Regions from separate parts of the Lysinibacillus sp. NPDC093688 genome, predicted to be linked through region 2. Evidence: riboswitches for the same ligand, from Rfam matches in the RefSeq annotation. Region 2 holds a riboswitch; the other holds the start of a gene.
The links. Region 2 has a riboswitch for glycine ahead of ACQKN2_RS12070 (amino acid permease). Riboswitches for the same ligand answer to the same signal wherever they lie in the genome.
Positions count from the first base shown of each region.

Region 1: linked by a shared signal. The riboswitch ahead of gcvT (glycine cleavage system aminomethyltransferase GcvT) and the one ahead of ACQKN2_RS12070 (amino acid permease) in region 2 are both predicted to bind glycine.

Region 1 is NZ_JBNNUX010000020.1:21,510-25,949, forward strand. Features, by position in the region: gene gcvPB (aminomethyl-transferring glycine dehydrogenase subunit GcvPB) at 1-100, opposite strand, end outside; gene gcvPA (aminomethyl-transferring glycine dehydrogenase subunit GcvPA) at 93-1,439, opposite strand; gene gcvT (glycine cleavage system aminomethyltransferase GcvT) at 1,464-2,567, opposite strand; glycine riboswitch at 2,846-2,938, opposite strand; gene ACQKN2_RS15790 (shikimate kinase) at 3,083-3,598, opposite strand; gene ACQKN2_RS15795 (hypothetical protein) at 3,618-3,818, opposite strand; gene comGF (competence type IV pilus minor pilin ComGF) at 3,796-4,221, opposite strand; gene ACQKN2_RS15805 (hypothetical protein) at 4,214-4,440, opposite strand, start outside.
Region 2 is NZ_JBNNUX010000013.1:31,576-36,015, forward strand. Features, by position in the region: gene ACQKN2_RS12065 (glutaminase) at 33-1,004, shown strand; gene ACQKN2_RS12070 (amino acid permease) at 1,162-2,514, opposite strand; glycine riboswitch at 2,677-2,753, opposite strand; gene ACQKN2_RS12075 (rhodanese-like domain-containing protein) at 3,270-3,653, opposite strand; gene ACQKN2_RS12080 (lipoate--protein ligase family protein) at 4,142-4,440, shown strand, end outside.

The DNA.
Region 1 (4,440 bases), on a different contig from region 2:
CTGCAAGATCAACCTCTGGTACATCAAGGGCTTCTAAGCTGTAGCCTACGCGACCTTCTTTGGTAATTTCAAAAATGAGTGATTGTTTTTCGTTATGCATTAAGAGCCCCCATTTCTGCAACAAGTGCATCAATTTCTTCCTTCGTGCGTAATTCTGTTACAGCGATTAGCACGTGATTTTTAAGAGAGTCATATGTTTGACCTAAAGGATAACCACCGATGATACCTTTTTCAATTAAGCCTTTATTAATTTCTTTCACACATTTACTTGTCTTCACAACGATTTCGTTATAGTGTGCACCTTGGAATGCTACTGTGAAGCCTGCCGCTTCAAAGGCATTTTTAGCATAGCGAGTTTTCGCGATATTTTGCATAGCCATTTCACGAACGCCTTCTTTACCTAGAGCAGTCATTGCTACAGAAGCAGCAAGTGCAAGAAGCGCTTGGTTCGAACAAATATTAGACGTAGCTTTATCACGACGGATATGTTGTTCACGTGCTTGTAATGTTAAAACATAACCACGACGACCTTCACCATCTACTGTTTCACCAACAAGACGACCAGGAACTTTACGCATTAGCTTCGTTGTTACTGCAAAGAAACCACAGTGTGGGCCACCGAATGCTTCAGAAATACCGAAGACCTGTGCATCCCCTACACAAATATCAGCACCTAGCTTACCAGGTGGTGTTAAAATTCCTAGTGCAAGTGGATTTGAAGAGACAACAAATAAACTTTTTGCTTCATGCGCAATATCGCCAATTACTTGTAAGTCCTCTATTTGACCAAAGAAGTTAGGATATTGTGAAATAACAGCTGCCGTATTATCATCAATTAATTCCTTTAAAGCTTCTACATCTGTCACACCATCTTTTTGTGGAACCGTAACAATTTCAATGGATTGACCGTATGCATATGTAGCAACGACATCACGATACTCGGGATGAACCGTTTCAGATACTAAAATTTTCTTACGGCGTGTATGGCCAGCTGCAAGCATACCAGCTTCAGCTAATGCTGTTCCTCCATCATACATAGAAGAGTTTGCTAGATCCATACCTGTAAGCTCTGCAATCATCGTTTGGAATTCAAAAATTGCTTGTAATTCCCCTTGAGAAATCTCTGGTTGATAAGGAGTATACGCTGTGTAAAACTCTGAACGAGAAATAACATGGTCCACGATAACCGGTTTATAGTGGTTGTATACGCCTGCACCTAAAAACGATACGTTAGCATTTGTATCTTTATTTTTCGCAGCCATTGCCGTTAATTCTTTTAATAAAGCTGATTCAGATTTTGCTTCTTTAATATCATATAGGCCTTTAAAACGTACTTTTTCTGGGATATCCTCAAATAACTCATCAACTGAGGATACACCGATTACGTCTAACATTTCTTGTTTATCTTGCTCCGTCATTGGTAAATAACGATGTTTCATAAATGTAGGTCCCTCTTTTCAATATTATTTTGAACGCTTGTAAAACGGTGTTTCAACTGTTACTACTTTTAAGTACTTACCACGAATTTCGATTTCTAATTCAGTTCCGATAGTTGTGAATTGACTGTCAATTAATGCGTGACCAACATTACGTTTAGAAGAAGGAAGCTGTGTACCTGTTGTCACTTCACCGATTTCCTTACCATCCTTAAACACTTTGTAGCCATGACGAGGAATTCCTTTATCAATCATTTCAATGCCCACAATTTTACGTGACAGCCCATTTTCTTTTTGCGCCACTAATGCATCATGACCATTAAAGTCCTCTTTATTTAACTTCACAGCAAAACCAATACCAGCCTCAAGAGGTGAAATTGTTGCTGATAGCTCTTGCCCGTATAATGGAAGACCTGCTTCAAAACGAAGTGTATCACGGCAGCCTAAACCTGCAGGAACCACACCTTTGTCTTTTCCAGCCTCTAAGATTTTACTCCATAATGCTTTAATATCTTCTGGAGAGCCGTATAGTTCAAAACCATCTTCTCCTGTGTAACCGCTACGAGATACTAATGCTTTATGACCAGCAACTTCAACATCTGCTTGGAAACGGAAATATTTAATCGTTTGTAAATCAGTCTCTGTTAATGTTTGAAGAACCTCTTCTGCTAATGGACCTTGAAGGGCAATTTGTGCATAAGCCTCTGATTGGTTGTCGATCGTCACATCATATTGATGTTGATTTTCCATCATCCAATCATAATCTTTTTCAATATTTGACGCGTTCACGCATAATAAATAATGATTGTCTGCTAATTTATACGTTAATAAATCATCGACAACACCACCATCTTCATAGCACATTGCATTATATTGCGCTTGACCTACTGCAATTTTGGAAATATCATTTGTCAAAAGATTTTGTAAAAAATCTAGTGAATTAGGTCCAGTTACTAAAATCTCACCCATATGTGATACATCAAATAAGCCAGCACGATTACGTACTGCATCATGCTCTTCTTTAATAGAAGAGAATTGCACTGGTAATTCCCATCCACCGAAGTCAATTGTTTTACCGCCATGTTTTGCATATTCTTCAAATAGAGGTGTACGTTTTAATTCGTTCGTCATTGTTTTTGCCCCCTTATTGTTCGTTACATTTTTACTGGTAGTAGTTCGTCTGTTTTTTTAGTTGTACAGTCATGCTTTCCCTGTTTGTTCATCCAAATAAAGAGGAACTAACAACATTAGGTAAAACATTTTGACATAAAAAAAGACAGACGAACCCCTTTTCGGGATTCTCTGTCCTTGCACCTGAAAGTTACACCAGACTGGCTCGCATTGCTACAATGCCAATCAGCCGGCTTTCCCCTTTGGTGGCTGTTGTAATACAGCTCTCTCCAGAGTTGCGTCTTATACGAGTCCTTTTACCTGAGAGATTCATAACACTTTGTTACTTGCTCCTTCGGTGACGTCTACACGTGCTCTCCCCGTATAATCATCCGCCCAAGTATCAACTTGGTACTATTTAGTATTCAATGAACATTAAGTAACTTATTTGTCTATATCCTAACATTAATTGCATTGAAAAGGCAATCATTTTTTAATTTATATTAAAACACGAACATTAAAATAAACATAATGCATTATAGTTCGCCTTTTAGCCTTTTAACTTGGAATACTAAATACTCAAGAATTTGGCGGATTGTTCTCCCCTCCGTTAACACTTGTATATGCCCTACTTCACGATAGAACTTTCTTCTGTAATGATACAGCTGCTCTAAATCCTCTTTCGTCGAGCTCTGTACAATCGGTCTGTTCGGATCATGCTGTATTCGTTTGTAAATATCTTCGAATGTCGCATCTAAAAAAAATACGAGTCCACTACGTCTCATTATTTTTCGATTTTCAGCATTGATTGCCACTCCACCGCCTGTTGAAATAATACAAGCTTCGTCTCGGAAGTTTTTCAAAAATTCTGTTTCTATTTCTCGAAAACGCGCTTCTCCGTATTTTTCAAATATCTGCGGAATTGTCATACCCTGCTGTCTAACAATCTCACGATCCATATCGTAATAAGGCATCTTTAACAAATAGCTTAAACGTCTTCCTAACGCACTTTTTCCGGAGCCCATAAAGCCAACTAAATATATTTTTCGCATTCGAATCACCTTCTTATAACTACGATTCTACACTGTCTGACAAAATTTGTCCTAATAAATTTATCGCAGCTCGAACATTCAGCTTTTCTAGGCAATCATATGTTCGAAACTGAATCTCATAAGACGTACAATACGTAAGGACAAAAGTAGTTACAAAAAATAATAATGCAATCGCAATTAAAAAAATAGCCCCTTTGTCATTTTTCAATAACTGGAACATAGAAAGTTCGCTCCTTTTTAATACCACTTGGAAGTTCAACAGCTACTGTTAACATATTTTCTTCATATTTGAACTGGCATTTATTAATACCAATCAGCATCGGTACATGACCACCATTCACTTGATCACGAATAATATTGCTGTAACAATCAATATTATGAATGGTATCTGCTACTTGGAAGGTTATTCTCTTTTGATCTTTTCGAATCGTAAATGAAGAAATATCATTTACATACATATTCAAATCATAAACAAAAAGCTCCCACTTTGATTGTTCATCAGATAGCACCGTTGTTTTCATTTCTGCAAACCAAAGCATAATGAACACAACAAGATACGCAATAAGCACAAATACAACTAATTGAAACAATGCTTCTAATAATGTATAGCCTCTCTCATTCATCGACTTCACCTGGCAGTTGTATACATTTTTTACGTAATTCTCGCGTATTTTGAAAGCTTACGCATATCCCTTGCCCATTCATAAACCACTTAAATTCTATATTTTCAATTATTTTAGTACCTTCCGTTTGCTGTAGATAGCGATAATGCTTTAAGCCTTCGTAGGCCGTTTCAGCTGCGATAACCTCCAACTTCTTATTATAAAGAGTCGTTTTCATCG
Region 2 (4,440 bases):
TAAAATGCCGTTTTTTGAAAGGAGATCACAAAATGCCGACAGAACATATCAATCACAATAATAATCACCTTGCGGCAGAATGGGTGGAACAGTTTCGTTCTTATGCAAAAGAGGGGAAATGCGCAAGCTATATTCCCGCTTTAGCGGAAAAAGATCCAAATCAATTAGCGATTTCGATTATCGGAACTAATAATGACGAAATGAAAGCCGGAGAGACAACGGAACTATTTACGCTACAAAGTGTTTCAAAGGTCGTTACATTTATTTTAGCGTGTATGGAACGAGGATTACCTTTTGTTTTAGAACGAGTAGATGTTGAACCTACAGGTGACACCTTCAATTCAATCATTCGTTTAGAAAGCCATCAGCCTGGAAAACCTTTTAATCCAATGATTAATGCAGGAGCAATTACAGTATCCTCTATGCTTGACGGAAATTCTCCGCAAGAGAAGGTTTCGAAAATTCTCCAATTTTTAGAACAAATGGTTGGCAAGGAATTAAAGGTTAATGAAGAGGTTTATCAATCGGAGTGGCAAACTGCAAATCGAAATCGTTCATTAGCCTATTATTTAATGGATTCTGGCTTTTTAGACTGTCCCGTAGAGGAGGCATTAGAGGTTTATTTGAAACAGTGTGCTATTGAAGTAAATGTTTCAGATTTAGCGATGATTGGTTTAGTCATCGCCAATGATGGCTACCACCCTCTATTAAATAAACAGCTCTTTCCAAAGCAAGTAGCAAAATTAGCAAAGGCATTGATGGTTACTTGCGGTATGTATAATGCTTCTGGTAAATTTGCTGCATTTATCGGGTTACCCGCTAAAAGTGGCGTTTCTGGAGCGATTTTGGCGGCTGTGCCAAGTCATGCAGGCTTAGATTCACCTTTTCCTGCTGGGTGCGGTATTGGCATATATGGACCAGCAATTGATGACATCGGGAACAGCGTAGCCGGAGTGAATTTACTTAAGCATATCGCTACCGAGTGGAATATGAATATTTTTTAACCAATGAAAGAAAGATGACTTCAGTATATGGAGTCATCTTTTTTTACTTCATTCAGCGGATTTCTAAACATCCGCCAATATTATACCGTTAATTTGCAATAAAAAAGCCCTGAATAGCTTCACATTGCTTAAAGTGTCCCTATCCAGGGCAATACAACTAGCGTATTGCTTTCTTTCTTTTCATCTTATAAATAATCAGCAGCAAAATAAACCAAATTGGTGTCAATAGTAATGCTGTACGAGTTGCCTCTGAAATGAACATCACTACTAATAGAAATGCAAAGAAAGCAAGTACTAAATAGTTTACGAACGGAGTGAAAGGTGCCTTGAAAATTGATGCTTCATGAAGTGCACGATTTTTACGTTTATAGATGATATGAGAGATTAAAATAATACTCCACACCCAGATAAAGCAAATGGCACTAATTGTTGTCACAACACTAAAGGCGTTTTCAGGCATTAATTTACTTAGTAATGCACCAGCGGATACAACAATTGCAGACACAACAAGTGCGTTACTTGGTACACTGTTTTTATTGAGCTTTGCAAACATTGGCGAAGCTTGCTTGTTGTTTCCAAGATTAAAAAGCATGCGGCTTGTAGAAAATAAACCACTATTACCAGCCGAAGCAGCAGATGTTAGAACGACAAAATTTATAATACCTGCAGCAATTGGAATACCAGCTAGTGTAAATACTTGTACAAATGGACTACTAGAGGCAGACATTTCATTCCAAGGATTAATGCATAAAATAACAAATAACGCCCCTACGTAGAATAATAAAATGCGTATTGGAATTTTGTTAATGGCAGAAGGAATGTTTTTTTTGGGATTGGCCGTTTCAGCAGCAGAAACCCCTACTAACTCGACACCAACAAAAGCGAAAACAACCATTTGGAATGCCATTAGGAATCCGTGTATGCCATTCGGGAATAACCCGCCATGTGCCCAAAGATTTTCAACAGAAACTGTACCAGAGCTTGTTTGAAAACCTGTAAATAACATGAATAGTCCAATCACAATCAATGCAACAATTGTAATGACTTTTATAAGTGCAAACCAAAACTCTAGTTCGCCAAATAGTTTTACAGTTAATAAATTCAACATTAATAACAGTACTAAACAGCCAATTGCAGGCACCCATTGTGGTATATCAAACCAATATTGTACATAAACGCCGACAGCAATAATATCTGCCATAGCGGTCATAATCCAGCAGAACCAGTATGTCCAGCCGGTGATGTAACCTGCCCAAGGACCTATGTATTCGGATGCGAAATCAGTAAATGATGTATAGCCAGCATTTGATAATAACAGTTCACCTAACGCCCGCATGACGAAAAATAAGGCGGTTCCGACAATTAGATAGGCAAAGATGATGGAAGGTCCCGCTAAAGCAATGGCTTTACCAGAGCCTAAAAATAAACCAGTACCGATTGTTCCGCCAATCGCAATGAGCTGCACATGGCGATTTTTTAAATCACGTTTTAATTGTTGTTGTTGTTCCACGTTGCTCCCCCTCAAAGATACGTAAAAACTATGACTGGAAATAAAAAAGAGACTAGTAGTGACACTAGTCTCGTAAACGACAGAATAACAAATACCAATTGCGAATGTTGTATGCAAAAAAAGAAAACATTCGTGTGGTATAGCTTTCATGATGAAAGTTGATATTACTCCTCTGTCCTTTTGCCTGAGATAGTGAACCCTTCGGCGACGCAAAATGCGCTCTCTCCAGAACTGCTCCTGCTATAGTTTTATCCATAGCATTCATAGCTTGTATTGTATGTCTTGATGACATTATTTTAAGATATTATACATCCTATCAGTGCTACCATAATTATTCAAGGGTAAATTTCAGTCATTTTCTGAAAAAAAGAAGATTGGAGTTCGTCTAGGTAAATATTTTACGAAAAATAGTATTTTTAGACATACGTTAAAATATGGATAATAGTTAGTGTTTGGTATGAAGGGTTAAAAGAGGCGAGGAACGTGTGAGGGAAGCAGCTAGAATTTGGGTATAGGAAGTTGAATGTGAGCATTATATTGCCTCACGTTGTTGCTCTACTTTTTTCTGGCCTATGTACGATCAAGAACTTGGTGAGCAAGAAATAAGTTGTCAGACGTTAAATAATAAATATAATATAGTAGAAACTCAGAATTTTTCGCAAAAAGTAAACCATCTCATAGTCATTTGAGATGGTTTCTTTTCGTTTAAAACAAAGTGATATAGTAGTCACGAATGCCTTAACGATTTTTTAAAATTATTTTTTGGACTTTATTTTACCTGTCCAAGTACGGAAGCCGCCTTGAAGTTGGTAAATTTGGTTGTAGCCACGTTTTTTAAGAAATAGAGCAGCACGTGCGCTACGGCCTGTATTTTGACAGTATAAATATACTGGTAAATCTGGGCGAATTTCTTTGTGACGTTGACGTAGAGTTGTTGAAGGAACATTTCGTGCACCAAGAATGTGACCTGCATCAAATTCTTTTTGCTCACGTACATCGATAAGCTGTGCTCTACGATAGCCTTCAATAAATTGTTCTTGTGTTAGGTTTGTTACGGCTTTTTTTAGTCGTAGTGCATTGATGCCGATATATGCAATTACGACTACTAAAATAACACCGATTGTGATAAGTATGTTCAACAAAATTTCTTACCCCTTTCTATCTTCTTTATTATTATAAAAGATGCGCTAGCGATAGTCCAATGAGTTTGATAAAATTAATTAGATTGTGGCTAGAATTAATCTATCTATATGTATGGATGTTATTAGTGAAAGGTCACAGAATCATTCCACCACATTTTTAGACTTAGGTGGATGATTACTTCAATAAAGAAATAGAACTAAACGCAGAGTGTCAAAATTTTGAGAAACATTATTTTTGGCTCATCTCCAGGAGTCGGATGGCATTTGCTAAAACGTATGCCATATATAGGTTGATTGGAGTGAAGGCTGGGCGACTCCTCGGGGATCAGCGTCACAGATGAGACCCTGCAGCGAAGCGAAGCGGCTCATCGGACGCCCCCAGGAAAGCGCCCAGCCGTAACGGAAATCAACCACACGCTATGGCGATGAGCTTTATTTTGTACACATTCGCAAAGGATAATTTAATATTCGTAGGAGATGAAAATATGACAACTTGGTATTTTCTAAATTCAGGGAAATGTAGCCCATCTTTCAATATGGCATTAGACGAAGCATTACTCGATTGGCATAGTGAAGGTTTAATTCCACCAGTCATTCGTTTTTATGAGTGGGAGCCAGCAACTCTTTCGATTGGCTATTTTCAGCAGGCGAAAAGAGATATTAATTTCGAGGCTGTACAAGAACAAGGTTTAGGCTTTGTTCGTCGACCAACAGGTGGTAGAGCCGTTTTGCATGAACATGAGTTGACATATAGCGTCATTGTTTCAGAAAGCTATCCAGATAT